2 regions of the Streptomyces sp. NPDC030222 genome follow, and region 2 is predicted to be linked to the other one. Evidence: riboswitches for the same ligand, from Rfam matches in the RefSeq annotation. Region 2 holds a riboswitch; the other holds the start of a gene.

Region 1 (15,774 bases), on a different contig from region 2:
ATGGCGGCCCTCACGCCCGCGAAGACGGCCCGTCTGCGCGGCCTCGCTGAGCGCTGGATCGCCGAACACGGCGGGGCACCACCGGGCGGCGTCCGCATCGATCTGATCGGTGTCGTCCTGCCGACCCGGGGCGGGCCCCTCGTCGAGCACGTGCGAGGGGTGGCCTGATGGGATTCGCCCGCACATGCTCCGTGGCACTCGTCGGGGTCGAGGGGGTGGTCGTCGAGGTCCAGGCCGACCTCGAACCGGGGGTGGCCGCGTTCACCCTCGTGGGGCTTCCCGACAAGAGCCTCGTCGAGAGCAAGGACCGGGTCAGGGCCGCGGTCACGAATTCGGGGGCGGCCTGGCCCCAGAAGAAGCTGACCGTCGGACTCAGCCCGGCGTCCGTGCCCAAGGGCGGCAGCGGCTTCGACCTGGCCGTGGCCGTCGCCGTCCTCGGCGCCGCCGAATGCATCGACCCGGAACAGATCAGCGATCTCGTGCTGATCGGCGAACTGGGACTGGACGGACGGGCACGGCCGGTGCGCGGAGTCCTGCCGGCCGTGCTCGCCGCCGCCGAGGCCGGATACCGGCAGGTCGTCGTTCCCGAGCAGACCGCGGCCGAGGCCGCCCTGGTGCCCGGCGTCGCCGTGCTCGGCGTACGCAGCCTGCGCCAGCTGATCGCGGTGCTCACCGACGCACCCGTGCCCGACGAGGCGCCGGCCGAACCGGGCCGCCCGGACGCCGGACTCTCCGGCCTCCTGGTCCCGGGCGCGGGCCTCGGCGCCGGCCTCGCCACCGCGGGTTCGGCCCGTCCGGACCTCGCGGACGTGGCGGGGCAGCACCTCGCGCGCAGAGCCCTGGAGGTCGCCGCGGCCGGCCGCCACCATCTGCTGCTCTCGGGGCCGCCCGGCGCGGGCAAGACCATGATCGCAGAGCGTCTGCCGGCGATCCTGCCACCCCTCACCAGACGGGAATCCCTCGAGGTGACCGCGGTGCACTCGGTCGCGGGAATCCTGCCGCCCGGCGAGCCGCTCATCGCCACGGCGCCCTACTGCGCACCGCACCACTCGGCGACGATGCAGGCACTCGTCGGAGGGGGCAACGGCCTGCCGCGTCCGGGCGCGGTGTCCCTCGCCCATCGCGGGGTGCTCTTTCTCGACGAGGCGCCGGAGTTCAGCGGCAAGGCCCTGGACGCCCTGCGCCAGCCGCTCGAATCGGGCCATGTGGTCGTGGCCCGCGCCGCCGGGGTGGTGCGGCTGCCCGCCCGTTTCCTGATGGTGCTCGCGGCCAACCCCTGCCCCTGCGGTCGGCACACCCTCACCGGCGACGGATGCGAATGCCCCGCCTCGGTGGTCCGCCGCTACCAGGCACGGCTCTCCGGCCCGCTGCTCGACCGGGTCGACCTGCGCGTCGAGGTCGAGCCCGTGGGACGCGACGACCTGCTCGGCCGCAGCGGGCCGGGCGAGCCGACCGCCGTGGTCGCCGAACGGGTACGCCGGGCCGCCGAACGCGCCGCAGCCCGGTACGCCGACACGCCCTGGACCACCAACAGCGAGGTTCCCGGCCATGAACTGCGCACCCGATGGCAGGCGGCCTCGGGAGCGCTCGCCGTCGCCGAACGCGGCCTGGAGTACGGCCTGCTCACCGCCCGTGGCCTCGATCGCGTGCTCCGCGTCGCCTGGACCATCGCCGACCTCGCCGGACACGACCGCCCCGACGCCATGGACGTCGCGCTCGCCCTCGAACTGCGCACCGGTATCTCCCACGGTGCGCCGGTGCCCGTGGGGGGCTCGTGGTGACGCGGCCGACCATCTGCCTGACGACCGGAGGGACGGCCGGGCCTCCTCGTCGCCGTGCGGCGCGGCCCGGAAGGCGGGGCGGCGGCCGGTGGCGCCGGGCATCGGGACCGGGCATGCGGGCGCGGTGCGGGGACGGGGAGGCGGGGCATGGGGCCGGGTGAGGAGGAGCGTGTCGCCCGGGCGGCCCTGACCCGGATCGTCGAGCCCGGTGACGAGAAGGCGGGGCGGCTGCTCCGACAGCTCGGGCCCCTGGAGATGCTGCAGCGGCTCACCGCCCCCGCCACCGACGCGCCGCCGCTGCCCGGCCTGAGCGCGCGCCGGATCCAGTCGCTCAGGGCACGGGCGGCGCCGGCAGACCCCGAGCGCGACCTCGCCGCGGTCGAGGCCGTCGGCGGGCGCTTCATCTGCCCCGGCGACTCCGAATGGCCCGGACAGCTCGACGACCTCGGTGACGCCGGGCCCATCGGTCTGTGGCTGCGCGGCCCCGCCGGACTGCGGCTCTGGGCGCTGCGCTCCGTGGCCGTCGTCGGCGCCCGGGCCTGCACGGCCTACGGTGCGCACATGGCGGCGGCACTCGCCGCCGGGCTGGCGGAGCGGGGCTGGGTCGTCGTGTCGGGAGCCGCCTTCGGTGTGGACGGAGCCGCCCACCGGGGCGCCCTCGCCGCCGGTGGAGCCACCATGGGGGTGCTGGCGTCCGGTGTCGACGTCGTCTATCCCCGCGGTCACGCGGAGTTGATCGGGCGCATCGCGGAACAGGGCCTGCTGGTGGCCGAGTTGCCGCCGGGCGACCATCCCACGCCCAGCCGGTTCGTCCTGCGGAACCGGGTGATCGCAGCGCTGACCAGAGGAACCGTCGTCGTGGAGGCCGAATACCGCAGCGGTTCCCTCGCGACCGCCCGCGCGGCCCAGCGACTGGGCCGCCACACCATGGGCGTCCCGGGGCCCGTCACCAGTGGTCTCTCCGCAGGGGTCCACGAACTGCTGCGCGGGGAGGCCGCGCTGGTCACCGACGCCGACGAAGTGATCGAACTCGTGGGCAGCATGGGGGACGTGGCTCCGGAGCGCCGTGGCCCGGTGCTGCCGCGGGACCTGCTGGATCCCGCCGCGGCCGCCGTCCTGGAGGCGCTTCCGGCACGCGGCGCGATCGGCCCAGCGGCCGTGGCCCGGGCAGCGTGCACGACCGCCGACGAAGCGCTCGGCAGGCTGTACGAACTCCACTCTTTGGGGTTCGTCGAACGGCGCGGGGACACCTGGCAGTTGGCCTCCGGTGCGCGACGCGCCGGGGGCGCCCCGCCGGGCGGTGCTTGACCTGGGGCGATCCGGTGAAATGGTGAGGGCGATGACCCTCCCCGACCCGCCCGCGCAGGTACCGGGGCCGGCGCACCCCACGCCGCCTCCGGCACCGTGCACGGGCGCAGGCCCGTCATCCCCCAGGAGCGATCCCGGCTCGTTCGCCTACCGCGACGGCTCAGTCACGCTACGCTCACCAGAATTCCGGTCCGGACGGGCGTCTTCGCCCACGTCACAGCAGAACGGCTCGAAGCAACGCATGCCCCAGCACACCTCCGGGTCTGACCGCGCGGCAGTGCCCCCCGCTGCCCGTGGCCCGGTGCGGCCGCCCGCACCCTCGTCGCTCGACGAGCTGTGGCGGTCGTACAAGGCCACGGGTGACGAGCGGCTGCGGGAGCAGCTGATCCTGCACTACTCACCCCTGGTGAAGTACGTGGCGGGCCGCGTCAGCGTGGGGCTCCCGCCGAACGTGGAGCAGGCGGACTTCGTCTCCTCCGGCGTCTTCGGACTGATCGATGCCATCGAGAAGTTCGACATCGAGCGCGCCATCAAGTTCGAGACCTACGCCATCACCCGCATCCGCGGCGCGATGATCGACGAACTGCGCGCACTGGACTGGATCCCCCGTTCGGTGCGGCAGAAGGCGCGCGCCGTGGAACGCGCCTACGCCACGCTGGAGGCGCAGTTGCGGCGCACCCCGTCGGAGAGCGAGGTCGCCGCCGAGATGGGCATCGGGCTGGAGGAACTCCACTCCGTCTTCAGCCAGTTGTCCCTTGCGAACGTCGTCGCGCTGGAAGAGCTCCTGCACGTCGGCGGCGAGGGCGGTGACCTCAGCCTGATGGACACACTGGAGGACACCGCCGCCGACGACCCCGTCGAGGTCGCGGAGGACCGGGAGGTGCGCCGCCTCCTCGCGCGCGCCATCAACACCCTGCCCGAACGTGAGAAGACGGTCGTCACCCTCTATTACTACGAGGGACTCACCCTCGCCGAGATCGGCAACGTCCTCGGTGTCACCGAGAGCCGGGTCAGCCAGATCCACACCAAGTCCGTGCTCCAGCTCCGGGCCAAGCTCGCCGACGTCGGCCGCTGAGCCGATTCGGCGGCAACGCTGAATCGTCCCTGTCCGATCCGTAGAGTGGAGAGGTGCCAAGGATTCGAGCGGCCTCCGTGGCCGAGCACCGCACGATGCAGCGCGACGCCCTGCTGGACGCCGCCCGCACCCTGCTGTCCGAAGGCGGCACGGAGGCCCTGACCTTCCCCGCCCTCGCCGAGCGCACCGGACTCGCCCGGTCCTCCGTCTACGAGTACTTCCGGTCCCGCGCCGCTGTCGTCGAAGAGCTGTGCGCCGTGGACTTCCCGGTCTGGGCCGCCGAGGTCGAGGCCGCGATGGAGCAGGCCACCACCTCCGAGGCCAAGGTCGAGGCCTATGTGCGGACCCAGCTAGCGCTGGTGGGGGACCGCCGTCACCGGGCCGTCGTGGCCATCTCGGCCAGTGAGCTGGACGCCGGTGCGCGCGAGAAGATCCGCGCCGCGCACGGCGGTCTGGTCGCCATCATCGTGGCGGCGCTCGGCGACCTCGGACACGAGCAGCCGAGACTGGCCGCGATGCTGCTCCAGGGGATCGTCGACGCGGCCGTCCGGCGTATCGAGCTCGGCGCCGCCGAGGACCCGGAGGTGATCGCGGACGCCGCGGTCGCGATCGCCCTGCGGGGTCTGCGGGGCTGACGCCTCCGCGCCGCCGAGGCCCGCCCGGTCACCACGGCCGCTGCCAGGCCGGCCGTCCACAGCACCTCCGGCCACGTCGGCGCACCCCTCCCGGCAGCGGTCGACGCTATGGACGCCCCGGCGCCCCGCAGAGTGAAGGGCCCCGCCGCGCGGGCGGAGCCGGGCAGCGGTAAACCGTGCAGGGGCAGCAGCCGTGACGGACCCCTCCGCAGCATCGCGGGCGGTAGCAGCGTCAACGGATCGAGGTAGACGTCACCACGGCGCAGCCCCCAGTGCAGGCACCCGGGCGCACAGTGGAACGGTCCGCTTTCGAGCACGCCCACCAAAGAGCCCGCCGCGACCTCGTCGCCCTCGGCTGCCAGCGCCCGCACCGGCTCGTACGTCGTGCGCAGCGGCGGGTCGCCGGTGCCGGACAGCTCGATGGTGAGCACACCGCGCCCGGCCACCCGGCCCGCGAAGGCCACCCGTCCCGGCGCGGCGGCCAGCACCCCGTCGCCGGGGGCGGCGGCCAGGTCGACGCCGCGGTGACCCGGACCGTACGGGGACGCGGGAGGGGCCCAGCCCCGCACGACCGAAGGCCGTCCTTCCAGCGGCCAGCTGCGGTCCCCCGTACGGGGCGTCGCTCCTATGGGTGCTGTTGCTGTTGCTGTTGCCGCGGCCGTCGCCGTCCCGGCGGGTGCCCGCGCCGCGGCCGTCGCAGTCCTGGCGGCCCCCGCGAGAAGCACGGCGACAAGCACGGCGACGAGCACGGCGACCAGGCCGAGGACGGAAGCCGGGACGAGGACGGAGGCGGCGGGCAGGAGAACCGGCCGACGGTCCGGGGCGAGGGCCCGTGCGGGAGCAGGTGCGAGGACGGGGACGACGACCGGGGCGCGGACCGGGCCCGCGACGAGGGCGGAAGACGTACGACGCATGCCCCACACCGTCCCGCCGCCCCGCGCCGGCGTGTGGATCTTGGCCTGGATCTGTGGACTACTCGCCGGTTGTGGACAGCGCTGTCACCCGGCACCGTACGGGTCCCGTACACTTCATTTGGCGACCCGGGCCACCGGGTCGACTTCGCACGCCCCACCACTCCTTCGAAAACTCGAGAAGAGCGTGGCTGCGCCTCTCGGTCCTCCGCGGCACGGCGCATCGGGGCGTCAGGCGCGACCGCCGTCCGGCGGCCGCGACAACCGAGTATTCCGAGGAGTACGGCCATGGCCGTCGTCACGATGCGGGAGCTGCTGGAGAGCGGCGTCCACTTCGGTCACCAGACCCGCCGTTGGAACCCGAAGATGAAGCGCTTCATCTTCACGGAGCGCAACGGCATCTACATCATCGACCTGCTCCAGTCGCTGTCGTACATCGACCGCGCCTACGAGTTCGTCAAGGAGACCGTTGCGCACGGCGGCTCCATCATGTTCGTCGGCACCAAGAAGCAGGCCCAGGAGGCCATCGCCGAGCAGGCGACCCGCGTCGGCATGCCGTACGTCAACCAGCGCTGGCTGGGTGGCATGCTCACCAACTTCTCCACCGTCTACAAGCGCCTTCAGCGTCTGAAGGAGCTCGAGGCGATCGACTTCGAGGACGTGGCCGCCTCCGGCCTCACCAAGAAGGAGCTCCTGGTCCTCTCCCGTGAGAAGGCCAAGCTGGAGAAGACCCTCGGTGGTATCCGCGAGATGCAGAAGGTGCCCAGCGCCGTCTGGATCGTCGACACCAAGAAGGAGCACATCGCCGTCGGTGAGGCGCGCAAGCTCCACATCCCGGTCGTCGCGATCCTCGACACCAACTGCGACCCCGACGAGGTCGACTACAAGATCCCGGGCAACGACGACGCGATCCGCTCCGTCACCCTGCTCACCCGCGTCATCGCCGACGCCGTCGCCGAGGGCCTGATGGCCCGCTCCGGCGTGGCCGAGGCCGGCAAGGGCGACAAGGCCGCCGGCGAGCCGCTGGCCGAGTGGGAGCGCGACCTGCTCGAGGGCGACAAGAAGGCCGAGGAGGCCCCGGCCGCCGAGGTCCCGGCCGCCGAGGCTCCGGCCGCCGAGGCCGAGAAGCCGGCCGCGGACGCCGAGCAGGCCTGACCCGACCGGACCGGTAGTGGGACGGCGGGGGCCACAAGCCCCCGCCGTCCACCCGTAGATCTCCAGATCTTCGACTTCGAGAGAGATTCACAGAATCATGGCGAACTACACCGCCGCTGACGTCAAGAAGCTCCGCGAGCTCACCGGCGCCGGCATGATGGACTGCAAGAAGGCGCTGGACGAGGCCGAGGGCAACGTCGACAAGGCCGTCGAGCTGCTGCGCATCAAGGGCCAGAAGGGCGTCGCCAAGCGTGAGGGCCGCACCGCCGAGAACGGCGCCGTGGTCTCCCTCATCGCCGACGACAACACCTCCGGTGTCCTGCTGGAGCTGAAGTGCGAGACCGACTTCGTCGCCAAGGGCGAGAAGTTCGTCTCCGTGGCCGAGGCCCTCGCCGCCCACGTCGCCAAGACCTCCCCGGCCGACCTGGAGGCCCTGCTGGGCTCCGAGATCGAGGCCGGCAAGACCGTCCAGGCCTTCGTCGACGAGGCCAACGCGACCCTCGGCGAGAAGATCGTCCTCGACCGCTTCGCGCAGTTCTCCGGCGGCTACGTCGCCGCGTACATGCACCGCACCAGCCCGGACCTGCCCCCGCAGGTCGGCGTCCTGGTCGAGCTCGACAAGGAGAACGCCGAGGTCGCCAAGGACGTCGCGCAGCACATCGCCGCCTTCGCGCCGAAGTACCTCACCCGTGACGAGGTCCCGGCCGAGACCGTCGAGAACGAGCGCCGCGTCGCCGAGGCCACCTCGCGCGAGGAGGGCAAGCCCGAGGCCGCCCTGCCGAAGATCGTCGAGGGCCGGGTGAACGGCTTCTTCAAGGAGGTCGTCGTCCTGGAGCAGGCGTTCGCCAAGGACAACAAGAAGTCCGTCCAGAAGGTTCTGGACGAGGCCGGTGTCACGCTGAAGGGCTTCGCCCGCATCCGCGTCGGCGCCTGAGTCCGTACCGCGATCGACCCGGACCCGGATAGGGTCTGGAGCAGTCGGCCGCGCACCTTACGGACGACCGCAGATCTGACGAGGAGGCCATTGCCGCTCAGGGACACCTGAACCCACCGGCAATGGCCTCTTCGTATGTGTACGAGGAGATCTCCATGAACAAGGCCGACAAGAGCGACGACGGCAAGAAGGCCGGCCGCTTCCTGCTGAAGCTCTCCGGTGAGGCGTTCGCCGGTGGCGGCGGGCTCGGCGTCGACCCCGATGTGGTGCATGCCATCGCCCGGGAGATCGCCGCGGTGGTGCGTGACGGCGCCCAGCTTGCGATCGTCATCGGCGGCGGGAACTTCTTCCGCGGCGCCGAACTCCAGGTGCGCGGTATGGACCGCGCACGCTCCGACTACATGGGCATGCTGGGCACGGTCATGAACTGCCTCGCCCTGCAGGACTTCCTGGAGAAGGAAGGCATCGACTCCCGGGTCCAGACCGCCATCACCATGGGCCAGGTCGCCGAGCCCTACATCCCGCTGCGTGCCGTGCGGCACCTGGAGAAGGGCCGGGTCGTCATCTTCGGCGCCGGTATGGGCATGCCGTACTTCTCCACGGACACCACCGCGGCCCAGCGGGCGCTGGAGATCGACGCCGAGGCCCTGCTCATGGGCAAGAACGGAGTCGACGGGGTCTACGACTCGGACCCGAAGGCCAACCCGGACGCCGTGAAGTTCGACGCCCTCGAGTACGGCGAGGTGATCTCCCGCGACCTCAAGGTCGCCGACGCCACCGCCATCACTCTCTGCCGGGACAACAAGCTCCCCATCCTGGTCTTCGAGCTGCTTGCCGAGGGCAATATCGCTCGGGCCGTCAAGGGTGAGAAGATCGGCACGCTTGTGAGCGACCAGGGCACCCGGTCCTGACCCCGGGGACGCCCCTCGGACTCCGGGGGTGTCCCTCGAAGGATGGACAAAGCCCTGCCGGGCGTAAGACCGTGCAGGGGAAGACGCGACGCAAGGCCTGACACTCCGGGCCCCACTCAAGACACGCAGGAGCAAGTGGTGATCGAAGAAACTCTCCTCGAGGCCGAGGAGAAGATGGAGAAGGCCGTCGTGGTCGCCAAGGAGGACTTCGCCGCGATCCGCACCGGTCGTGCGCACCCGGCGATGTTCAACAAGATCGTGGCCGACTACTACGGTGCGATGACGCCGATCAACCAGCTGGCCTCGTTCGCGGTTCCCGAGCCGCGGATGGCCGTGATCACCCCGTTCGACACGAGCGCCCTGCGCAACATCGAGCAGGCGATCCGCGACTCGGACCTGGGCGTCAACCCCAGCAACGACGGCCGTATCATCCGGGTGGTCTTCCCCGAGCTCACCGAGGACCGTCGCCGCGAGTACATCAAGCTCGCCAAGAGCAAGGGCGAGGACGCCAAGGTCTCCATCCGTTCCGTGCGCCGCAAGGCCAAGGACGCCATCGACAAGCTCGTCAAGGACGGCGAGGTCGGCGAGGACGAGGGCCGCCGCGCGGAGAAGGAGCTCGACGACACCACCGCGAAGTACGTCGCGCAGGTCGACGAGCTGCTGAAGCACAAGGAAGCCGAGCTCCTCGAGGTCTGATGAACGACTCTTCGTGGGGGGCCCCGACGCCCGCCTACCGGTGGCCTCACGACCAGGGGCCTTCCACGGCGGGTCCCGCGTACGATGCGCAGCAGGCCCAGCAGACTGCGGCCATGCCCATCGTGCCGGACGCAGGCCGCGACGCCGACGACCACGATCACCGGGACCGGGGGGCAGCTCCACGGAGCGGCCCCCCGTTCCGCGACGAGAAGCCGCAGGAGCCCATGGCCAGCACCACGCCGCCGCAGAAGAAGCGGGCGGGCCGAGATCTGCGTGCTGCCATAGGGGTCGGCGTCGGACTCGGCGCGGTCATCGTCGCCTCGCTGTTCGTCTTCAAAGCCGTCTTCGTCGGCGTGATAGCGGTCGCCGTCGTCATGGGCCTGTGGGAGCTGACCTCCCGCCTCCAGGAACGCAAGGGCATCAAGGCGCCGCTGGTGCCGCTCGCCGTCGGCGGCGCCGCCATGGTCGTCGCCGGGTACGTCCGGGGAGTCGAGGGCGCCTGGGTCACCATGGCGCTCACCGCGCTCGCGGTGCTCGTCTGGCGGATGACGGAGCCGCCCGAGGGCTATCTGAAGGACGTCACGGCGGGTGTCTTCGCGGCGTTCTACGTGCCGTTCCTGGCCACGTTCGTCTCGCTGATGCTGACGGCCGGGGACGGCCCCGAGAGGGTGCTGACGTTCCTGGTGCTCACCGTGGTCAGCGACACCGGTGCGTACGCCGTCGGCTGGCGTTTCGGCAAGCACAAGCTGGCGCCACGCATCAGCCCCGGGAAGACCCGCGAGGGTCTGTTCGGCGCCGTCGCCTTCGCGATGGTCGCCGGTGCGCTGTGCATGCAGTTCCTCATCGACGGGGGCTCGTGGTGGCAGGGCCTGCTGCTGGGCCTCGCCGTGGCGGCCAGCGCCACCCTCGGGGACCTGGGCGAGTCGATGATCAAGCGGGACCTCGGGATCAAGGACATGGGCAGCCTGCTCCCCGGTCACGGCGGCATCATGGACCGGCTGGACAGCCTGCTGCCGACGGCACCGGTGGTGTGGCTGCTGCTCGTCCTGTTCGTCGGGGCAGGCTGACCGGGGCCGTCCTGATTGTCGGGGCCTGCCGTCCGAGGGCCTGTTCGTCGAGGCCTGTCGTCCGGGGCCGTCCCCGTCGTCCGGACCTGTCGTCCGGGGCCGTCCTGTTCGTCGGGACCTGTCGTCCGGGGCCGTCCCCGTCGTCCGGACCTGTCGTCCGGGGCCGTCCTGTTCGTCGGGGCCGGCCGACCGAGGCCGCCTCGTCGTCCGGACCTGCCGACCTAGGCACTCCTCGTCGTCGGAACCGGCTCGCCGAGGGGCCGGTTACTCTTGAAGGGCGCGCTGCTCATGAGCGGCGCGCCCTTTCGGCCCCGCGACCGCGGGGAGGATCCGGTGAGGTCTCCCGGCTTCGGCACCGCCCTGCCGTCGGCTCCGCAGGAGTGGAGACGCCCAGGCCTCGACGCACTGAGGAGTAACCACTCATGGCCCCCGCCCCGGGAGAACTGACCTTCGTCGCGCCGCGCGGAGCCAAGAAGCCGCCGCGGCACCTGGCCGATCTCTCGCCCGCCGAGCGCCGTGAGGCCGTCGCCGCGATCGGCGAGAAGCCGTTCCGTGCCAAGCAGCTGTCCCAGCACTACTTCGCGCGGTACGCCCACGACCCGGCCGAGTGGACCGACATCCCGGCCGCCGCCCGGGAGCGGCTCGCGGGGGAGCTGCTGCCCGACCTGATGTCCGTGGTGCGGCACATCTCCTGTGACAACGACACCACCCGCAAGACCCTGTGGCGCCTCTTCGACGGCACCCTCGTGGAGTCCGTGCTGATGCGCTACCCGGACCGGGTCACCATGTGCATCTCCTCGCAGGCCGGCTGCGGTATGAACTGCCCGTTCTGCGCCACCGGCCAGGCGGGCCTGGACCGGAACCTCTCCACCGCCGAGATCGTGCACCAGATCGTCGACGGGATGCGCGCCCTGCGCGACGGGGAGATCCCGGGCGGCCCCGCGCGGCTGTCCAACATCGTCTTCATGGGCATGGGCGAGCCCCTGGCCAACTACAACCGGGTCGTCGGCGCCATCCGCCGGCTCACCGACCCGGAGCCCGACGGGCTCGGCCTGTCCCAGCGCGGCATCACCGTCTCCACGGTCGGTCTGGTGCCCGCAATGCTGCGGTTCGCCGACGAGGGCTTCAAGTGCCGTCTCGCCGTGTCGCTGCACGCGCCGGACGACGAGCTGCGCGACACGCTCGTGCCGGTCAACACCCGCTGGAAGGTGCGCGAGGTGCTGGACGCGGCGTGGGAGTACGCCGAGAAGTCCGGCCGTCGCATCTCCATCGAGTACGCCCTGATCCGTGACATCAACGACCAGGCCTGGCGCGGCGACCTGCTGGGCCGGCTGCTCAAGGGCAAGCGGGTGCACGTCAACCTGATCCCGCTCAACCCCACACCCGGTTCGAAGTGGACCGCGAGCCGTCCGGAGGACGAGAAGGCGTTCGTCGAGGCGATCGCCGCCCACGGGGTGCCGGTCACGGTCCGGGACACCCGGGGCCAGGAGATCGACGGGGCGTGCGGGCAGCTCGCGGCGGCTGAGCGCTGAGCGGGGCCCGCCGGCGGGGCTGATACTGTGCCCCGTGCCTGTGCCTTCGCACAAATGAACAACGAACATTCCGACAGGGGAGCGCACACAGCGCTGAGAGTGCGGCGAGGCCGCAGACCCTCGGACCTGATCCGGGTCATACCGGCGTAGGGAGTCAGCACCATCATGAACAGCCAGCTTCGGCGTGCCGTCGGCACCGCACTCGCCGGTGCCCTCGGCGTCACTCTCCTCACCGCCTGCGGCGAGGAGAAGCCCTCCGGCTCCGGGGAGTTGCCCGGCGGGGGAACGAAGTCGAAGACCGTGACCCTGGTCAGCCACGACTCGTTCAACGCCTCCGACGGCGTGCTGAAGGAGTTCACCAAGCAGACCGGCTACACGGTCAAGGTCCTGAAGAGCGGCGACGCCGGTGCCGCCCTCAACCAGGAGATCCTCACCAAGGGCTCCCCGCGCGGCGACGTCTTCTTCGGCGTCGACAACACGCTGCTCTCACGGGCCCTCGACAACGGCCTCTTCACCCCGTACGAGGCCAAGGGACTCGACCAGGTCGCCGCCGACGTCCAGCTCGACAAGGACGAGCACCGGGTCACCCCCGTCGACTCCGGCGACATCTGCGTCAACTACGACAAGAAGTACTTCGCCGACAAGAAGCTCGCGCCGCCGCAGTCCTTCGACGACCTGATCAAGCCCGAGTACAAGGACCTGCTGGTCACCGAGAACGCCGCGACGTCCTCGCCCGGCCTCGGCTTCCTGCTCGGCACCGTCGCGAAGTACGGCGACTCGGGCTGGCAGGACTACTGGACGAAGCTCAGGGCCAACGGCGTGAAGGTCGTCGACGGCTGGGAGCAGGCCTACAACGAGGAGTTCTCCGGTTCGGCCGGAGGCAAGAAGGCCAAGGCCGACCGTCCGCTCGTGGTCTCCTACGCCTCCAGCCCGCCCGTAGAGGTCCTCTACTCCGAGCCGCAGCCCGCAGAGGCGCCCACCGGGGTCTCCACCGGCACCTGCTTCCGCCAGATCGAGTTCGCCGGCCTGCTCAAGGGTGCGAAGAACGAGGCGGGCGGCAAGGCTCTGCTGGACTTCCTCATCGGCAGGAAGTTCCAGGAGGACATGCCGCTGAACATGTTCGTCAACCCGGTCGTGAAGAGCGCCGCGCTGCCCGAACTGTTCACCAAGCACGGCGTGACGATCGCGAAGCCGGAGACCGTGGCCCCCGAGCAGATCGCGAAGAACCGTGAGCAGTGGGTCAAGACGTGGTCCTCGCTCGTGGTGAAGTGACCAAGGCGGCACCCCCGGCCGGCGGCGGCGCCCTGGGCAGACTCGGCCTGATGGCCCTGCCCGTCGCGTTCTTCGCGGTCTTCTTCGCCTGGCCCGTGGCCGCCATCGTCGGCCGCGGGCTCAGGACGGACGGCGGATGGCAGTTCGGCCGGTTCGGCGAGGTGCTGTCCGATCCGGGTCTCCGGGACGTCCTGTGGTTCACCACCTGGCAGGCCCTCGCCTCCACCGCGCTCACCCTCGCGCTTGCCCTGCCCGCGGCATGGGTCTTCGCCCGCCTCGACTTCCCCGGCAAGCATGTGCTGCGGGCCGTCGTCACCGTCCCGTTCGTGCTGCCCACGGTCGTCGTCGGCGCCGCCTTCCTCGGTGTCGCCGGCCGGGGCGGACTGCTCGACGAACTGTGGGGCGTACGGCTCGACACCACCGTCTGGGCCATCCTCCTGGCCCACGCCTTCTTCAACTACGCCGTCGTCGTCCGGACCGTCGGCGGCCTGTGGTCGCAGCTCGACCCGCGGCAGGAGGAAGCCGCGCGGATGCTCGGCGCCGGACGGTTCACCGCATGGCGGCGGGTCACCCTGCCCGCGCTCGCGCCCTCCGTCGCCGCCGCGGCCGTCATGGTCTTCCTCTTCACGTTCACCTCCTTCGGCGTCGTGCAGATCCTCGGCGGACCCGCCTTCGCCACGCTGGAGGTGGAGATCTACCGGCAGACCGCCCACCTCTTCGATCTACGGACTGCCGCCGTGCTCACCATGGTGCAGTTCGCGGCCGTCGGTGTGATCCTCCTCGTGCACGGCTGGACCGTACGGCGCAGGGAGACCGCGCTGCGCCTGGTGGACCCGGCGCTCACCGCACGGCGGCCGCGCGGCGCGGGCCAGTGGGCGCTGCTCGCCGGAGTGCTCACCACCGTGACGGTGCTGATCCTGGTACCGCTCGGGGTGCTCGTCGAACGCTCCCTGGCCACACCGGACGGCTACGGCTTCGCCTACTACCGGGCCCTCCAGTCGCCGGACACCGACGGCACCTTCCTGGTCCCGCCCCTCGAAACGGTCTGGAACTCGCTCCAGTACGCCCTCGCCGCGACGGCCGTCGCCGTCACCGTCGGCGGGCTCGCGGCCGCGGCGCTCACCCGCCGGGCGGGGCGGCTGGTGCGCGGCTTCGACGCCCTGCTGATGCTGCCGCTGGGGGTCTCCGCCGTCACCGTCGGCTTCGGTTTCCTCATCACCCTCGACGAACCACCGCTCGATCTGCGCACCTCGTGGATCCTGGTGCCGCTCGCCCAGGCACTGGTGGGCGTGCCCTTCGTCATCCGCACCATGCTGCCCGTGCTGCGCGCGGTCGACGACCGGCTGCGCGAGGCCGCGGCCGTGCTCGGCGCTTCACCGCTGCGCGCCTGGCGCGAGGTCGATCTGCCGATGGTGCGCCGGGCGCTGCTGATCGCGGCCGGATTCGCGTTCGCCGTCTCCCTCGGCGAGTTCGGGGCGACCGTCTTCATCGCCCGGCCCGACAATCCGACGCTACCCGTGGCCGTGGCCCGGCTGCTGGGACGGCCAGGCGAACTCAACTACGGGCAGGCGATGGCCCTCAGCACGATTCTGATGGCGGTGTGCGCGGTGGCGCTGCTCCTGCTGGAACGCGTCCGCACGGACAGGACGGGGGAGTTCTGATGAGCCTGCTGCGACTGGACGCGGTGACCGTACGGTTCGGGACGCGGACCGCTCTGGACGCGGTCGGGCTCGATGTGGCCGAGCACGAGATCGTCTGCGTCCTCGGGCCCAGCGGCTCCGGCAAGTCGACCCTGCTGCGGGCCGTGGCGGGACTCCAGCCGGTCGACTCCGGCCGGGTGCTGCTCGACGGCGTCGACCGGACCCGAGTACCCGCGCACAAGCGGGGCGTCGGACTGATGTTCCAGGACCACCAGCTGTTCCCGCAGCGGGACGTCGGTGCCAATGTCGCCTTCGGCCTGCGGATGCGCGGTCTGCCCCGGGCCGAACGGGACGCCCGGGTCGCCGAGCTGCTCGACCTCGTCGGGCTGTCGGACGCCGGACGCCGGGCCGTCGGCGAGCTGTCCGGCGGTGAGCAGCAACGGGTCGCGCTGGCCCGTGCGCTGGCCCCCAGCCCGCGGCTGCTGATGCTGGACGAACCGCTCGGCCAGCTCGACCGCACGCTCAGGGAACGGCTCGTCGTCGAACTGCGCGGTCTGTTCGGGCGACTGGGCACCACCGTCCTCGCCGTCACCCACGACCAGGGCGAGGCCTTCGCCCTGGCCGACCGCGTCGTGGTGATGCGGGACGGCCGGATCGAGCAGGCCGGCAGCCCGCTGGAGGTGTGGCAGCGGCCGGCATCCGCATTCGTGGCCCGGTTCCTCGGTTTCGAGAACGTGGTCGAGGCGACCGTCGCCGGGGAGGCCGCGGACACACCGTGGGGCAAGGTCCCCGTACCCGGTGGCGCTCCCCAGGGCCCCTGCCGCCTCCTCGTACGGCCCGGGGGCATCCGGTTCGTC
Region 2 (15,774 bases):
CGGCGATCTGCTCGGTGGCCTTGACCGTGCCGGCGCGGGTGGAACCCCCGGCCCCGTAGGTGACGGAGACGAAGTTGGGCGCCACCGCCTCGACCCGGCGCAGCGCGTTCCAGAGGTTCCGCTCGCCCTTCTCGGTCTTGGGCGCCCAGAACTCGAAGGAGTAGGACGTCCTGCCGCTCGCGAGCAGGTCGCGCACGGTCCGTGCGCGATCCGATCTGGTGGAAGCTGTGCCAAGGGCCATACGGGCAGGTTAGCCAGGGGTTCCCCGTCACCCAACAGATCAAGGGATATAAGTCAGGATTGTCCGGTTCTTGTCCACCCCTTGGACACCGGCGACCGGAATGTCCCTAATCGCCGTAGGTCCGTATCCGCTTGCTGAGACCGGCGGCCGCGGCAGCGGGATCGTCCGCCTCGGTGATCGCCCGGACGACGACGACACGGCGGGCACCCGCTTCCAGCACCTGGTCGAGATTGCCCGCGTCGATGCCGCCGATCGCGAACCACGGGCGCTCGGTGCCGAGTCCGGCGGCGTACCGCACCAGGTCGAGTCCGGGTGCGTGACGGCCGGGCTTGGTGGGGGTCGGCCAGCAGGGGCCGGTGCAGAAGTAGTCCACGCCGTGCTCGGCGGCGGCCGCGGCAGCCTCGGACTCGGAGTGGGTGGACCGGCCGATCAGCACCCGGTCGCCGAGGATCGCCCGGGCGGCGGGCACCGGCAGGTCGCCCTGCCCCAGGTGCAGCACGTCCGAGCCGATCGCGTGGGCGACGTCCGCCCGGTCGTTGACGGCCAGCAGCTTGCCGTGCCGTCGGCAGGCGTCGGCGAACACCGCCAGGTGCTCCAGCTCCTCGCCCGCCTCCATGCCCTTGTCGCGCAGCTGCACGATGTCCACGCCGGAGGACAGCACCGCGTCGAGGAACGCGGGCAGGTCCCCTTGGCGCTTCCGGGCGTCCGCGCACAGGTAGAGACGGGCGTCGGCGAGCTGCTCACGGACACGTGACATGGGGACCCCCCGTTGATCGGCAGTGCTCGACGGCGGTGTACGGACGGGGGTGCGGCCCCGCCCGTACACCGTCGTGTGATGGGTTGTGTCAGACGGCGAGCGCCTGGGCGCGGCGCTTCACCTCCGTGCCGCGATTCTCGCTGAGGGCCTGCACGGGGGTGCCGGGCAGGCTCGGGTCGGGGGTGAAGAGCCACTCAAGCATCTCTTCGTCGGTGAAGCCGTCGTCCTTCAGGAGCGTCAGGGTCCCGGAGAGCCCCTTCACGACCTTGTCGCCCTTGATGAAGGCGGCCGGCACCTGAAGCGCCCGGTTCTCACCACGGCGGACAGCGATGAGCTGGCCCTCCTTGACCAGCTGCCGCACGCGCGTCACCTCGACGTCGAGCATTTCCGCGATGTCGGGGAGGTAGAGCCAGGCGGGGACGAGAGCATCGATTTTTGCGTCAATCTCGGTCACGGCACAAGCCTGCCATCCCGGACCGACAGCTGGTAGCCGGAGCGGGCGTACGGGGGGCGGCGGCCCCTCCGACGGCGGTGCACCGCAGGTCAGAGCGCTGCCGACTTGAGCGGCACGGACGGGTCGGCGGCGCGTTCCCGGTCGATCCCCGCGGCGGCCTCGATGAGTCTCCTGCCCTGGGCCAGGTCCCGCGGGCGGCCCACGGCGAGCACTCCCGCCAGTACCCCGTCGCGCAGCCACAGCACCGACCAGGACGGCCCGGCCGGGTCGCCCCGCCACAGGACCTCGTCGGTGTCCGTATGGTGGCCGGCGTACTGGACGAAGCGCCCGAACTGCTCGGACCAGAAGTACGGCACGGGGTCGTAGACCTGGTGGGCGCCGGCCGCGATGTTGGCCGCGACGGTCCTGGGGCCCTGGAGCGCGTTGTCCCAGTGGTGGACGAGCAGCCGTTCGCCGTAGCGCCGGGACGGGAAGGAGGCGCAGTCGCCGACCGCGTACACATCCGGCAGCGAGGTGCGCAGCTCCTCGTCGGCGGTGATCGACCCGTCCGGACCGAGGACCATGCCGGAACCGGCGAGCCATTCCGTCGCGGGCCGGGCACCGATGCCGACCACGACGGCGTCCGCGGGGAGCCGCCGCCCCTTCCCGGAGGCGTCGTCCGCGAGGGCGACCTCGCCGCCCTCGATGCCCGCGACCGGGGTACCGGTGATCAGCTCGGCGCCGCTCTCCGCGTACCAGTCGGCCATGGGGGCGGCGACCTCGGCGGGCAGTGCGCCGGCCAGCGGCCGGGCGGCCGCCTCGACGACGGTGACCTCGCAGCCCGCCTCCCGGGCGGCGGTGGCGAACTCGGCGCCGATCCAGCCGGCCCCCACGACGACGACCCGGTGCCGGCGGGCGAGCACGGGCCGCAGCCGCTCGGCGTCGTCGAGGGTGCGCAGCAGATGCACGCCGGGCACGCCCTCGGTGCCGGGAAGAGTGACGGGCCGGGCGCCGGTGGCGACGACCAGGACGTCGTAGGGGACGGGTCCGGCCTCGGTGTCCACGGTCCGTTCGGCCGGCCGCAGCCCGGTGACCTCGACGCCCAGCCGCAGGCCGACGTCCAGCGCCTCGAAGTCGATGTCGAAGGCCGATCCCTCGGCCGTGCCGAGCAGGATCGCCTTGGACAACGGCGGCCGGTCGTACGGCTGGTGGGGCTCGGCCCCGATGACGGTGACCGGTCCCTTGAAGCCCTGTTCGCGCAGGGCCACCGCCGTCTGCACGCCGGCCATCCCGGCACCCACCACGACGATCCGGCGCTGCTGCCCTGTCCGCTGCTCCCGCTCGCTCACGCCGTCACCCTACGCGCCTGACGATCCATCAGGAAGGCAGCTCCTCGACGACGCTCGTGCCGCTGCCCTCCCGCGACTCCCACTGCCAGGCCTCCTCCAGCCGCACCCGTCCGTCGGGCAGCTCCACCACGGTGGAGACGCAGTGCCCCGACGACGTCCCGCCGTCCGTCCCGAGCTGGACGTACCGGAAGTCGAGCCGGTCGCCGCGCCGGGTGCCCACCAGATGCCCGCGCACCACGTCGCCGCCCGCGTAGTCGGCCCAGACGCGCCCGTCCTGCTCGTGGTACGTGAACCGGGTCCGGGTGCCGACCTGGCCGGGGGCCTGGTCCGCGACCGGGGAGAAAACGAGTCCGTCGAGCGATCCGGCCACGTCTGCGGCTCCCTTACTGCGTATCGGGGCGTGGGGTTAGGGTGGCCAAGGTAAAGCACTCGCGGGAGCCCGGACGCACCGGGCTGAGAGGGAGGCTGGGCGGCCTCCGACCGTACGAACCTGATCCGGGTCATGCCGGCGAAGGGAGGGGCTGGACGCCCATGCATCCGCACAACCACGGGTCCGACGTCCTCGTCGTGGGGGGCGGCATCATCGGTCTGGTCACGGCCTGGCGGGCGGCGCAGCGCGGACTGCGCACCGTGGTCGTCGACCCCGAGCCGGGCGGCGGCGCGGCCCGGGTGGCGGCCGGCATGATGGCCGCCGTCACGGAGCTGCACTACGGCGAGCAGACGCTGCTCGGGCTCAACCTCGAATCGGCCGCGCGGTACCCCGCGTTCGCCGCGGAGCTCGCGGAGGCGGCCGGCCAGGACATCGGCCACCGCGTCTGCGGCACCCTCGCGGTGGCGCTCGACGCCGACGACCGTGCCCATCTGCGGGAACTGCACGCCCTGCACCTCCGGTCCGGACTGGAGTCGGAATGGCTGTCCGGGCGCGAGTGCCGTCGGCTGGAACCGATGCTGGCGCCGGGGGTGCGCGGCGGACTCAGGGCCGACGGCGACCACCAGGTCGACCCGCGCCGGCTCGCCGCCGCCCTCGTCACCGCCTGCGAGCGGGCCGGTGTGGTCTTCCACCGCGCCTGGGCGCAACGGCTGAGCGTGGTGCGCGACCGGGCCGTCGGCATCGTGCTCGACGACGGCACGTCCCTCGCCGCGGACCAGGTCGTGCTGGCCGCGGGCAGTTTGAGCGGCAGGCTGGACGGCGTGCCGGCCGAGGTACTGCCTCCCGTACGGCCGGTGAAGGGCCAGGTGGTGCGGCTGACCGTGCCGCCCGCGTACGCGCCCTTCCTGAGCCGGATCGTGCGGGCGATGGTGCGGGGCAGCCATGTCTACCTCGTGCCGCGCGCGAACGGCGAAGTGGTCGTCGGGGCCACCAGCGAGGAGCTGGGCTGGGACACCACGGTCACCGCGGGCGGCGTCTACCAGCTGCTCCGCGACGCCCACGAACTGGTGCCGGGCATCACCGAACTCCCGCTCACCGAGACGGGCGCCGGGCTGCGCCCCGGCTCCCCCGACAACGCGCCGCTGCTCGGCCCCACTTCCCTGCCGGGGCTGCTGCTGGCCACCGGCCACTACCGCAACGGCGTGCTGCTGACGCCGGTCACCGGGGACGCGATGGCCGCCGTGCTCACCACCGGCGAACTGCCCGCCGAGGCCCGTCCCTTCAGTCCCCTCCGCTTCTCCCCCGCTTCCGGCGCCGCCCGGCCCGCCCTCCAGGAGCAGTCCGCATGACCGTGCCGATGTCCACGCCGGTGACCGTGTCCGTCAACGGGAAACGCCGTGCCGTCTCCGCCGGGACCACCCTCGACGCCCTCGTCGGGACGCTGACCTCCGCCCCCTCGGGAGTCGCCGCGGCAGTCAACGAGACCGTCGTCCCGCGCAGCCAGTGGCCCGCCACCGCGCTCGGCGACGGCGACCGTGTCGAGGTCCTCACCGCAGTCCAGGGAGGCTGAGCAGCATGGCGGACGACCACCTCACCATCGGCGGCACGACGTTCACCTCCCGCCTGATCATGGGCACGGGCGGGGCGTCCAGCCTCGATGTGCTGGAGCGCTCGCTGATCGCCTCCGGCACAGAGCTGACGACCGTGGCGATGCGCCGGCTGGACCCGAGCGTCCAGGGCTCGGTGCTGTCCGTGCTCGACCGGCTCGGCATCCGCGTCCTGCCCAACACGGCGGGCTGCTTCACCGCGGGCGAGGCCGTGCTCACCGCCCGCCTCGCCCGCGAGGCGCTGGGCACCGACTGGATCAAGCTGGAGGTGGTCGCGGACGAACGGACCCTCCTGCCCGATCCGGTCGAGCTGCTGGACGCTGCGGAGACCCTGGTCGACGACGGGTTCACGGTCCTTCCGTACACCAATGACGACCCGGTGCTGGCCCGGCGGCTGGAAGAGGCGGGCTGTGCGGCGATCATGCCGCTCGGCTCCCCTATCGGTTCCGGTCTCGGCATCCGCAATCCGCACAACTTCCAGCTGATCACGGAGGCGGCGGGGGTTCCGGTGATCATGGACGCGGGCGCGGGCACGGCGTCGGACGCGGCGCTCGCCATGGAACTGGGCTGTGCGGCGGTGCTGCTCGCCTCGGCCGTTACCCGGGCCCAGGAGCCGGTGCTGATGGCGGAGGCGATGCGGCACGGCGTCGAGGCCGGCCGGCTCGCGTACCGGGCGGGCCGGATCCCCCGCCGCCACTTCGCGGAGGCCTCGTCCCCGGCGCAGGGCATGGCCCGGCTCGATCCGGAGCGGCCCGCGTTCTGAGGCGCCCGGGGCAGATCGGGGCCTGATCCGTACCTGTCACAGATCGGCTGCAGTGCGGTGGCCGGCGGACCACGACGGTCCGGCCGGCCGGCCGCGGCTCGTAGACTCACCTGCGTGGACACGACCCTTCAGGACCCTCTCGTCGGGCAGGTGCTCGACGGCCGCTACCGCATCGACGCCCGGATCGCGGTCGGCGGGATGGCCACGGTCTACCGGGCCCTGGACACCCGTCTCGACCGGGTGCTCGCCCTCAAGGTGATGCACCCGACCCTCGCGGCCGACTCCGCTTTCGTGGAGCGGTTCATCCGCGAGGCCAAGTCGGTGGCCCGGCTGGCGCACCCCAATGTGGTGGGCGTGTACGACCAGGGCGCCGACGGGTCGTACGTCTACCTGGCCATGGAGTACATCGCCGGCTGCACCCTGCGCGATGTGCTGCGTGAGCGCGGGGCGCTCCAGCCGCGCGCGGCCCTCGACATCCTGGAACCGGTGCTGGCCGCGCTCGGCGCCGCCCACCGGGCCGGCTTCGTGCACCGCGACATGAAGCCGGAGAACGTCCTGATCGGGGACGACGGCCGGGTCAAGGTCGCCGACTTCGGTCTGGTGCGGGCCGTCGACGCGGTCACCAGCACCACCGGCTCGGTGCTGGGCACGGTCTCGTACCTCGCGCCGGAGCAGATCGAGCACGGCACCTCGGACACCCGTACCGACGTCTACGCGTGCGGTGTGGTGCTCTACGAAATGCTGACCGGGAGCAAGCCCCACGTGGGCGAGACCCCCGCCCAGATCCTCTACCAGCACCTGAACGCCCCGGTGCCGACGCCCTCGGCGGCCGTGCCCGGTCTGGCCCGGGAACTGGACGGGCTGGTGGCGGCTGCCACGGACCGCACCCCGGACTCCCGCCCGGACGACGCGGTTGCCCTGCTCGCCCGGGCCCGGGAGGCCCGCGGAGCCCTGACCGACGAGCAGCTCGACGCCGTACCGCCGCAGGCCCGGGTGAGCGACCACGGGGGGTCGGAGGACCGGACGAGCGTGATCCCGCGCGCGGTCCCCACCCCGCTCCCCGACGCGGGCCCGGACGGCGTTCTGCGCACCAGCCGGCTGGAACGTCCCGTCGAGCCCGCCTCCCCGCCGCCCGCGGGCCGTGCGGGGCTCCGCCGCGGGCCGCTGCTGGTGATCACGGCGGTGCTGCTGGCCCTCGGCCTGGGGGTCGGCGTCTGGTACATCAACTCCGGCCAGTTCACCCGTGTCCCGGCGGTGATCGGGCAGAGCGAGCAGGACGCGCGCAAGCGCCTGGACACCGCCGGACTCGAGGTGAAGTCCGTGCGCCGGCAGTTCAGCGACACAGTGGACCGGGGCAAGGTGCTCGGCAGCGACCCGGCCACCGGGGCACGGATCCGCGGCAACGGCGAGATCACCCTCGTCGTGTCCCGCGGACCGGAGATCGTCCCCGTGCCCGACGTCGAGGGCCTGCCGCTCGCCGAGGCCAAGCGGGAGCTGACCCGGGCCGGGCTCGCGCCGGGCGCGGTGAGCAAGGCGTTCAGCCAGGCGATCTCCCAGGGCTCGGTGATCCGTACGGACCCGTCGGCCGGATCGCGCCGCCGTGCGGACTCCGCCGTCGCCCTGGTCGTCAGCCGGGGCAGACCGGTCCAGGTCCCGGACGTCACCGGTATGTCGGTCGAGGACGCCACGGCCCGGCTGGAGGAGCGCGGGCTCGCCGTGAAGGTGGCCCCCGAGCAGGTCCACTCCCCCGAGGAGGCGGGCAAGGTGGCCGAGCAGTCGGCCGGCGAGGGCACCGAGCTCGGCAACGGCGAGACGGTGACGCTGACGGTCTCCAAGGGCCCGCGGATGATCGACGTCCCCGATGTGACGGGCCAGAACGTCGACGACGCCAAGAGCGAGCTGGAGCAGGCCGGCTTCAAGGTCGAGGTGGACCGGCCGTTCCTGTCGTTCAGCAACACCGTCGAGAGCCAGTCGGTCAAGGGCGGCGAGCAAGCCCCGGAGGGCGGCACGATCACCATCAAGACCAAGAGGCTCTGACGCGGGCCACGGGCCTCCCTGGTGGGCAGGGCCGAGGGGCTCCGACGGGGCCAATGCCTCTGACGAAGGCGGGAGCCGGGCGGATGCCGGGCGGAAGCCGGGTGCATGCCGGGCCGGAGCCGGTCGGATGCCGGTCGGATGCCGGGCGAACCCCAGGCGGAAGCCGGGCAGACCCCGGGCGGATGCCAGGCGGATGCCAGGCGGACCCCGGGCGCACGCCGGGCGGACGCCAGGCGGACCCCGGGCGGATGCCGGCCAGACCCCGGCGGAAGCCAGGCAGACCCCAGGCGGATGCCGGGCGGAAACCAGGCCGGAGCCGGGCGGACCCCGGGCGACCCCGGGCAGACCCCGGGCCGATGCCGGGCAGACCCCAGGCCGATGCCGGGCGGACGCGGAGCGCCTGGCATCCTGGAACCGTCATGAGCAGCCTCGCCCTCCCCTCCCACGCTCCCGCGGGTCGTTCCCGCAATCCCGTCGGCGGTCATGTCCCGGTGGCGGGAGGACTCGCCAGGACCGGTCTGGCGTACGCCCGTGAGATGGGTGCCGAGACCGTCCAGGTCTTCGTCGCCAATCCGCGCGGCTGGGCCACGCCCGCGGGGAACCCCGTCCAGGACGAACGGTTCCGCGCGGAGTGCGAGGCGGAGTCGATCCCCGTGTACGTGCACGCGCCCTACCTGATCAACTTCGGTTCGCACACGGAGGTGACCGTCGAGAGGTCCGTGGAGTCGATGCGGCACTCGCTGCGCCGTGGACGGGAGATCGGCGCGCTCGGCGTGGTCGTGCACACCGGCTCGGCGACCGGCGGCCGCCCGCGCGAGGAGGCCCTGGCGCAGGTGCGGGAGCGGATGCTGCCCCTGTTGGACGAGCTGACGCACGACGACGACCCGTTCCTGCTGCTGGAGTCGACGGCCGGCCAGGGGGCGTCACTGTGTTCCAGGACCTGGGACTTCGGACCGTACTTCGAGGCCCTGGACGCACACCCCAAGCTGGGCGTCTGCCTGGACACCTGCCACATCTTCGCCGCGGGGCACGACCTGGCGGAGCCGGGCGGGACCAAGGAGACCCTGGACCTGCTGGTCGGGACGGTGGGCGAGGGCCGTCTGAAGCTGATCCACGCCAATGACTCCGAGGAGGCGGCCGGAGCCCACCGGGACCGGCACGCCAACATCGGCGCCGGTCACATCGGAGAGGCGGCCTTCGCCGAACTGTTCTCGCACCCGGCGACCGAGGGCGTGCCGCTGATCATCGAGACGCCGGGCGGCAAGGACGGGCACACGGCGGACGTGGCCCGGCTGAAGCGGCTCCGCGACGCCCCCGACTCGCACGGCTGACCGCCCGCGGCGCCGGTCCCCCGGTCTCGACGACCGACCGGCTCCGGACTCAGAGTTCGGGGCCGTCCCCCGGCTCCTCCTGGTAGGAGTAGCGCTGCTCGCGCCAGGGGTCACCGATGTTGTGGTAGCCCCGCTCCTCCCAGAAGCCGCGCCGGTCGGCGGTCATGTACTCGATGCCGCGGACCCACTTGGGCCCCTTCCAGGCGTAGAGGTGCGGGACGACCAGCCGCACCGGGAAACCGTGCTCGGCGGTGAGCAGCTCCCCGTCCTTGTGCGTGGCGAAGATCGTGCGGTCGGAGGTGAAGTCGGAGAGCCGCAGATTGGCGCTGAAGCCGTACTCGGCCCAGACCATCACATGCGTGCAATTGGGGGCGGGCGGGGCGAGCTCCAGTACCGTACGGGCGAGAACCCCTCCCCATTCGGCCCCGAGCATGCTGAATTTCGTGACGCAGTGCAGATCGGCCACGACCGTCGAGAACGGGAGCGCCGAGAACTCCTCGTGGTTCCAGCAGTGCTTGTCGCCGTCCGCGGTCGCCCCGAAGACCCGGAATTCCCAGCGGTCCGGCTTGAACTTGGGGACAGGACCGTAGTGCGTGACGGGCCAGCCGCGCTGCATGCGCTGCCCCGGGGGTAGACCGGTCCGCGCTGCCTCTTCGTGCTCGCGGCTCTCCGGCTGACCCATGACTCCATGGTGACAGACCGCGAGGGGTGGTCATGACCAGGCCCGATTCGAATTCGGGCAACTCGCACTAAGCTTGCACTTACTGGACGGCCCTGATCGTCGGTGCGAGGATGCGCGCATCTTGCCAGTCACCGCTTGGAAGGAGCCTCTGCGATGCAGGGCGACCCCGAGGTCATCGAATTCCTCAACGAGCAGCTGACCGCCGAGCTGACCGCCATCAACCAGTACTTCCTGCACTCGAAGATGCAGGAGAACATGGGGTGGACGAAGCTCGCCACGTACACCCGAGCCGAGTCCTTCGACGAGATGAAGCACGCCGAGGTGCTCACCGACCGGATCCTGTTCCTCGAAGGTCTGCCGAACTACCAGCGGCTGTTCCACGTGCGGGTCGGTCAGACCGTGACCGAGATGTTCCAGGCCGACCGGCAGGTCGAGGTGGAGGCCATCGACCGGCTGCGGCGCGGTATCGAGGTGATGCGCGCCAAGGGCGACATCACGTCGGCCAACATCTTCGAGAGCATCCTCGCCGACGAGGAACACCACATCGACTACCTCGACACCCAGCTGGAGCTCGTCGAGAAGCTCGGTGAGGCCCTCTACATCGCGCAGCTGATCGAGCAGCCGTCGAGCTAGGCAGCCTCGGTCCGTGCTAGGCGGCCTCGGTCAGTTCGTCCAGTTCGGGAAAGGCAGGCTCTTCCTGCTCCACCAGCTCACGGCGGGGGCACGCGCCGCGGCCGAGGATGGCCTGGATCCGGCGTACACACGATCCGCAGTCGGTGCCGGCCCTGCAGGCCGAGGCGATCTGGCGAGGGGTGCAGGCGCCCGCGTCGGCGTGCTCCTTGACCTGCTTCTCCGTGATGCCGAAGCAAGAGCAGACGTACACGCGGGGTCACCTCCCGATGGGATCCATGGCCGGCGCCCGACCGATGACTGTGTCCCGATGATGGGTCCCGATGATCGGTGAGGCTAACCTAACCTTACCTCGGGTCGCGGCTCATCAAAAGCCCCGGTGACGACCGTGGGGCGCGGATCACAGATCCACGCCCCACGGTCCGGAGGAACCTACGACGGTCGTCCCTACTGGTCGCGGTACATCTCGGCGACGAGGAAGGCCAGGTCCAGCGACTGGCTGCGGTTGAGCCGCGGGTCGCAGGCCGTCTCGTACCGCTGGTGCAGGTCGTCGACGAAGATCTCGTCGCCGCCGCCGACGCATTCGGTGACGTCGTCACCGGTCAGTTCGACGTGGATGCCGCCCGGGTGGGTGCCCAGTGCCTTGTGGACCTCGAAGAAGCCCTTGACCTCGTCGAGTACGTCGTCGAAGCGGCGCGTCTTGTGGCCGGAGGCCGCCTCGAAGGTGTTGCCGTGCATCGGGTCGGTCACCCACGCCACCGTGGCTCCGGAGGCCGTGACCTTCTCGACCAGCTCCGGGAGCCTGTCCCGGACCTTGTCGGCGCCCATGCGGACGATGAAGGTCAGCCGGCCGGGCTCGCGCTCGGGGTCCAGCCGGTCGATGTACGTCAGTGCCTCGTCGACGGTGGTCGTCGGGCCGAGCTTGATCCCGATCGGGTTCGCGATCCGGGAGGCGAACTCGATGTGCGCGTGGTCCAGCTGCCGGGTCCGCTCACCGATCCACACCATGTGGCCGGAGGTGTCGTACAGCTTGCCGGTGCGCGAGTCGACCCGGGTCAGGGCGCCCTCGTAGGCCAGCAGCAGCGCCTCGTGCGACGCGTAGAACTCGACCGCCTTGAACTCGGCGGGGTCGGTGCCGCACGCCTTCATGAAGTTCAGCGCGTTGTCGATCTCGCGGGCGAGCTGCTCGTAGCGCTGACCCGACGGGGACGACTTCACGAAGTCCTGGTTCCAGGCGTGGACCTGGCGCAGATCGGCGTAGCCACCGGTGGTGAAGGCGCGCACGAGGTTGAGCGTCGAGGCGGACGCGTTGTACATCCGCTTCAGGCGCTCGGGGTCGGGGACACGGGCATCCGCGGTGAAGGCGAAACCGTTGACGGAGTCGCCGCGGTAGGTCGGCAGGGTCACCCCGTCGCGGGTCTCCGTGTCCTTGGAACGGGGCTTGGAGTACTGGCCGGCGATACGGCCCACCTTGACGACGGGCACGGACGCCGCGTACGTCAGCACGGCCGACATCTGCAGCAGCGTCTTCAGCTTCGCGCGGATGTGGTCGGCGGACACCCCGTCGAATGCCTCGGCGCAGTCGCCGCCCTGCAGCAGGAACGCCTCGCCCCTGGCGACGGCTCCCATGCGGGCGCGCAGCTGGTCGCACTCGCCGGCGAAGACGAGCGGAGGATACGACTCGAGGTCGGCGATCACATCGCGCAGAGCCTCGGCATCGGGGTACTCGGGCTGCTGCGCCGCGGGAAGGTGCCGCCAGGTCGCCTTGGCGACGGCTTGGGTTTCAGCGTTCACGGTCACGGCTCAACAGTACGTGGTCGGGGACCGGGTCCACCCGGGTGACCGGTGGATGAGACAGATCCGGACGATCCGTCTCACCGCGTAACCGCGATCCGCTAGGCTGCCGGGCGTGTACACGCTCACGAACCAGAACTGGTGGTGGACCGCTCGTCCGGCGGCCCACTGATCGCGCGTACACCGAGATCCACCGCGAAGGCCGCCCGAGGGGCGGCCTTCGGTGCGTCCGGCGGCCGTTCCCTCCCACCCGGAAGGAACACCGCACCGATGCCCATCACCAGACTGCTGGACGAGGCCTGCCCTCCCTTCGCCCTGCTGCGCCGCCGCTCCCCCGGGCACGACCACGACACCGTCGAGGTGCTCATCGGGCCCGTCCACCACATGGAACGGCTGTCCGACATCCCGGTGGAACCGGACCGCCCCACCCTTGCCCTGGTGCCGTTCCGGCAGATCAGGGAGCGGGGGTTCGACGTCCGCGACGACGGCACACCGCTCGCCGTCCTGGTCGCCGAGGAGTCCTTCGCGCTGCCGCTCGACGAGGTGCTGGACGCCCTGCCGACGCACCCCGTCCGGGTCGAGGGCGGAGCGTTCGACGTCGGCGACGAGGAGTACGCCGGCATCGTCCGGCGGGTGATCGAGGACGAGATCGGCCGGGGCGAGGGCGCGAACTTCGTGGTCCGGCGCACCTACACCGGGCAGATCCCAGGGTTCGGTCGGGCCGACGCGCTGGCCCTGTTCCGGCGGCTGCTCGCCGGGGAGCGGGGCGCCTACTGGACGTTCGTGGTGCACACCGGAGAGCGCACGCTGGTCGGCGCGAGTCCGGAGGTGCACGTGCGCATGTCGGGCGGGACGGTCGTGATGAACCCGATCAGCGGCACGTACCGCTACCCGGCGGACGGTCCCACACCGGAGTCCCTGCTCGCGTTCCTCGCCGACCGCAAGGAGACCGAGGAGCTCTCCATGGTGGTCGACGAGGAACTCAAGATGATGTGCACGGTCGGCGACATGGGCGGGGTGGTGGTCGGGCCGCGCCTGAGGGAGATGGCGCACCTGGCGCACACCGAGTACGAACTGCGCGGGCGGTCCTCGCTGGACGTGCGGGACGTGCTGAAGGAGACGATGTTCGCGGCGACGGTGACCGGGTCGCCGGTGCAGAACGCCTGCCGGGTCATCGAGCGCCACGAGTCCGGGGGCCGCGGCTACTACGCCGGTGCGCTGGCCCTGCTCGGCCCGGACGCCGGAGGCGGGCAGACCCTGGATTCGCCCATTCTGATCCGGACCGCCGGCATCTCCGCGGACGGACTGCTGGAGGTGCCGGTCGGCGCCACCCTGGTGCGGCACTCCGACCCGGCCGGCGAGGTCGCCGAGACGCATGCCAAGGCCGCGGCGGTGCTCGCCGCGCTGGGGGTCCGGCCGGCGCCGCCGCGGCAGGAGCGGACGCGGCCGGCCCTCGCGGACGATCCGCGGGTGCACGCCGCGCTGGACGCCCGCCGGGCGGACCTGGCGCCGTTCTGGCTGCGGATGCAGGACCGTCCCGCCGGCACGGCCGGGCACGCGCTGGTGGTGGACGGCGAGGACACGTTCACGGCGATGCTGGCGCATCTGCTGCGCGCCTCCGGCCTGGAGGTGACGGTCCGCCGGTACGACGAGCCGGGGCTGCAAGAGACGGCACTCGGCCACCCGGGGCCGGTGGTGCTGGGGCCCGGCCCGGGGAACCCGGCGGACACCGCCGATCCGAAGATGCGGCTGCTGCGCGGGCTCACGGCCGAGCTGCTGCGCGGACACCCGCACGCCCCCGGGGGGCCCGAGGCCGCTCCCCGGGGTGGCGCGACGGGGCCGGCGGTTCTCGGGGTGTGCCTGGGACATGAGCTGATCGCGGCGGAGCTGGGCCTGGAGATCGTGCGGAAGGCCCGGCCGTACCAGGGGGCGCAGGTGCGGATCGATCTGTTCGGCCGGCCCGAGACGGTCGGCTTCTACAACAGCTTCACGGCCCGCTGCGGCGACGCGGAGGCGGCCGCGCTGGCGGCACGGGGCATCGAGGTGAGCCGCGACACGGAGTCCGGGGAGGTGCACGCCCTCCGGGGCGACGGCTTCGCGTCGCTCCAGTTCCACCCGGAGTCGGTCCTGACGCTGGACGGTCCCGGCGTCCTGCGGGAGCTGCTGCGGCCGGTGACGCGGGTGCCGTCGGCGTAGGGCGCCGGACGCCCGGTGGGCCGTGCCTCACGGCGCACGGCCCACCGGGCGGGGTCGGTCGAAAGGGACGGCCGGCCCGAGAAAGGCGCCGGCCGGGGGATCGCGTCGGCCGAAGAGTCACATCGGCCGGAGAAGGAGCCGGCCGAAGGGGACGGCTCAACCGAAGAACACGCCCACTTCGGCGTAGAGCACCGGGTCGACCGTCTTCAGCCGGGTGGTCGCGTCGGCGATCGGCACGCGCACGATGTCGGTGCCGCGCAGGGCGACCATCTTGCCGAAGTCCCCGTCCCGGACGGCCTCGATGGCATGCAGCCCGAAGCGGGTGGCCAGCCAGCGGTCGAAGGCGCTCGGGGTGCCGCCGCGCTGGACGTGGCCGAGGACCGTGGTGCGGGCCTCCTTCCCGGTGCGCTTCTCGATCTCCTTGGCGAGCCATTCGCCGACGCCGGAGAGCCGGACGTGCCCGAACGCGTCGAGGGTGCCGTCCTTGAGGATCATCTCGCCGTCCTTGGGCATGGCTCCCTCGGCGACCACCACGATCGGGGCGTAGCTGGCCTTGAAGCGGGAGGTGACCCACGCGCAGACCTGGTCGACGTCGAAGCGCTGCTCCGGGATCAGGATGACGTTCGCACCGCCGGCCAGGCCCGAGTGCAGGGCGATCCAGCCGGCGTGCCGGCCCATCACCTCCACGACGAGCACGCGCATGTGCGATTCGGCGGTGGTGTGCAGGCGGTCGATGGCCTCGGTGGCGATGCCGACCGCGGTGTCGAAGCCGAAGGTGTAGTCGGTGGCGGAGAGGTCGTTGTCGATGGTCTTGGGGACGCCGACGCACTTCACGCCGTACTCGTCGCTGAGTTTCGCGGCGACGCCGAGGGTGTCCTCGCCGCCGATCGCGACGAGTGCGTCGATCTCGTACTTGGTGAGGTTCTCCTTGATGCGGCGGACGCCGTTCTCGACCTTGAGGGGGTTGGTCCGGGAGGAGCCGAGGATGGTGCCGCCGCGGGGCAGGATGCCGCGGACCGCGGGGATGCCGAGCGGGACGGTCCTGCCCTCCAGGGGGCCGCGCCAGCCGTCCTTGAACCCGGTGAAGTCGTAGCCGTACTCCTGCACGCCCTTGCGGACGACGGCGCGGATGACCGCGTTGAGCCCGGGGCAGTCGCCGCCCCCGGTCAGCACTCCGACCCGCATGGAAACACTTCCCTTCGCCTCGGTTTGACGTACCGACGGTCACGCTAATGGTGACCCATGTCACTCCGAGGTGGGGCGCACTATCAATTCCGGTCCGGTGCGGCCGTGTTGAGTTCCGGCATTCACTCGTACGAGATCAGGCGTCGTCGAGCCCGCGCTCGATCGCGTACCGCACCAGCTCGACGCGGTTGTGCAACTGGAGCTTGCCCAGGGTGTTCTGGACGTGGTTCTGGACCGTGCGGTGCGAGATGACGAGCCGTTCGGCGATCTGCTTGTACGACAGGCCCTTGGCGACGAGCCGCAGCACCTCGGTCTCGCGCTCGGTCAGCTGCGGTGCCTTCGGCACGTCCGGGGCCGCCGGGGCCGGCTCGGAGGCGAGCCGGCGGTACTCGCCGAGGA

Evidence for each region. A riboswitch is a leader RNA that binds a small molecule or an ion and turns the genes downstream of it on or off. The one in region 2 is predicted to bind thiamine pyrophosphate.
Region 1: another riboswitch for thiamine pyrophosphate. It lies ahead of ACZ4Z5_RS23475 (thiamine ABC transporter substrate-binding protein); the one in region 2 lies ahead of thiO (glycine oxidase ThiO).

Annotation. Positions count from the first base shown of each region.
Region 1 covers NZ_JBVICA010000017.1:68,201-83,974, forward strand. The annotation lists gene ACZ4Z5_RS23415 (YraN family protein) at 1-168, shown strand, start outside; gene ACZ4Z5_RS23420 (YifB family Mg chelatase-like AAA ATPase) at 168-1,781, shown strand; gene dprA (DNA-processing protein DprA) at 1,929-3,089, shown strand; gene whiG (RNA polymerase sigma factor WhiG) at 3,331-4,164, shown strand; gene ACZ4Z5_RS23435 (TetR/AcrR family transcriptional regulator) at 4,242-4,799, shown strand; partial or broken gene ACZ4Z5_RS23440 (peptidoglycan DD-metalloendopeptidase family protein) at 5,096-5,713, opposite strand; gene rpsB (30S ribosomal protein S2) at 5,999-6,865, shown strand; gene tsf (translation elongation factor Ts) at 6,963-7,799, shown strand; gene pyrH (UMP kinase) at 7,949-8,710, shown strand; gene frr (ribosome recycling factor) at 8,849-9,406, shown strand; gene ACZ4Z5_RS23465 (phosphatidate cytidylyltransferase) at 9,406-10,473, shown strand; gene rlmN (dual-specificity RNA methyltransferase RlmN) at 10,896-12,005, shown strand; TPP riboswitch at 12,071-12,175, shown strand; gene ACZ4Z5_RS23475 (thiamine ABC transporter substrate-binding protein) at 12,171-13,277, shown strand; gene ACZ4Z5_RS23480 (ABC transporter permease) at 13,328-14,938, shown strand; gene ACZ4Z5_RS23485 (ABC transporter ATP-binding protein) at 14,938-15,774, shown strand, end outside.
Region 2 covers NZ_JBVICA010000006.1:318,561-334,334, forward strand. The annotation lists gene metF (methylenetetrahydrofolate reductase [NAD(P)H]) at 1-241, opposite strand, end outside; gene thiE (thiamine phosphate synthase) at 348-998, opposite strand; gene ACZ4Z5_RS12030 (Rv2175c family DNA-binding protein) at 1,087-1,452, opposite strand; gene ACZ4Z5_RS12035 (NAD(P)/FAD-dependent oxidoreductase) at 1,542-2,780, opposite strand; gene ACZ4Z5_RS12040 (avidin-fold protein) at 2,809-3,150, opposite strand; TPP riboswitch at 3,202-3,314, shown strand; gene thiO (glycine oxidase ThiO) at 3,312-4,499, shown strand; gene thiS (sulfur carrier protein ThiS) at 4,496-4,720, shown strand; gene ACZ4Z5_RS12055 (thiazole synthase) at 4,726-5,520, shown strand; gene pknB (Stk1 family PASTA domain-containing Ser/Thr kinase) at 5,635-7,557, shown strand; gene ACZ4Z5_RS12065 (deoxyribonuclease IV) at 7,977-8,888, shown strand; gene ACZ4Z5_RS12070 (sulfite oxidase-like oxidoreductase) at 8,938-9,570, opposite strand; gene bfr (bacterioferritin) at 9,724-10,203, shown strand; gene ACZ4Z5_RS12080 ((2Fe-2S)-binding protein) at 10,220-10,453, opposite strand; gene ACZ4Z5_RS12085 (class II 3-deoxy-7-phosphoheptulonate synthase) at 10,648-12,000, opposite strand; gene ACZ4Z5_RS12090 (trp operon leader peptide) at 12,110-12,166, shown strand; gene ACZ4Z5_RS12095 (anthranilate synthase family protein) at 12,265-14,190, shown strand; gene ACZ4Z5_RS12100 (6-phosphofructokinase) at 14,347-15,375, opposite strand; gene ACZ4Z5_RS12105 (response regulator) at 15,512-15,774, opposite strand, start outside.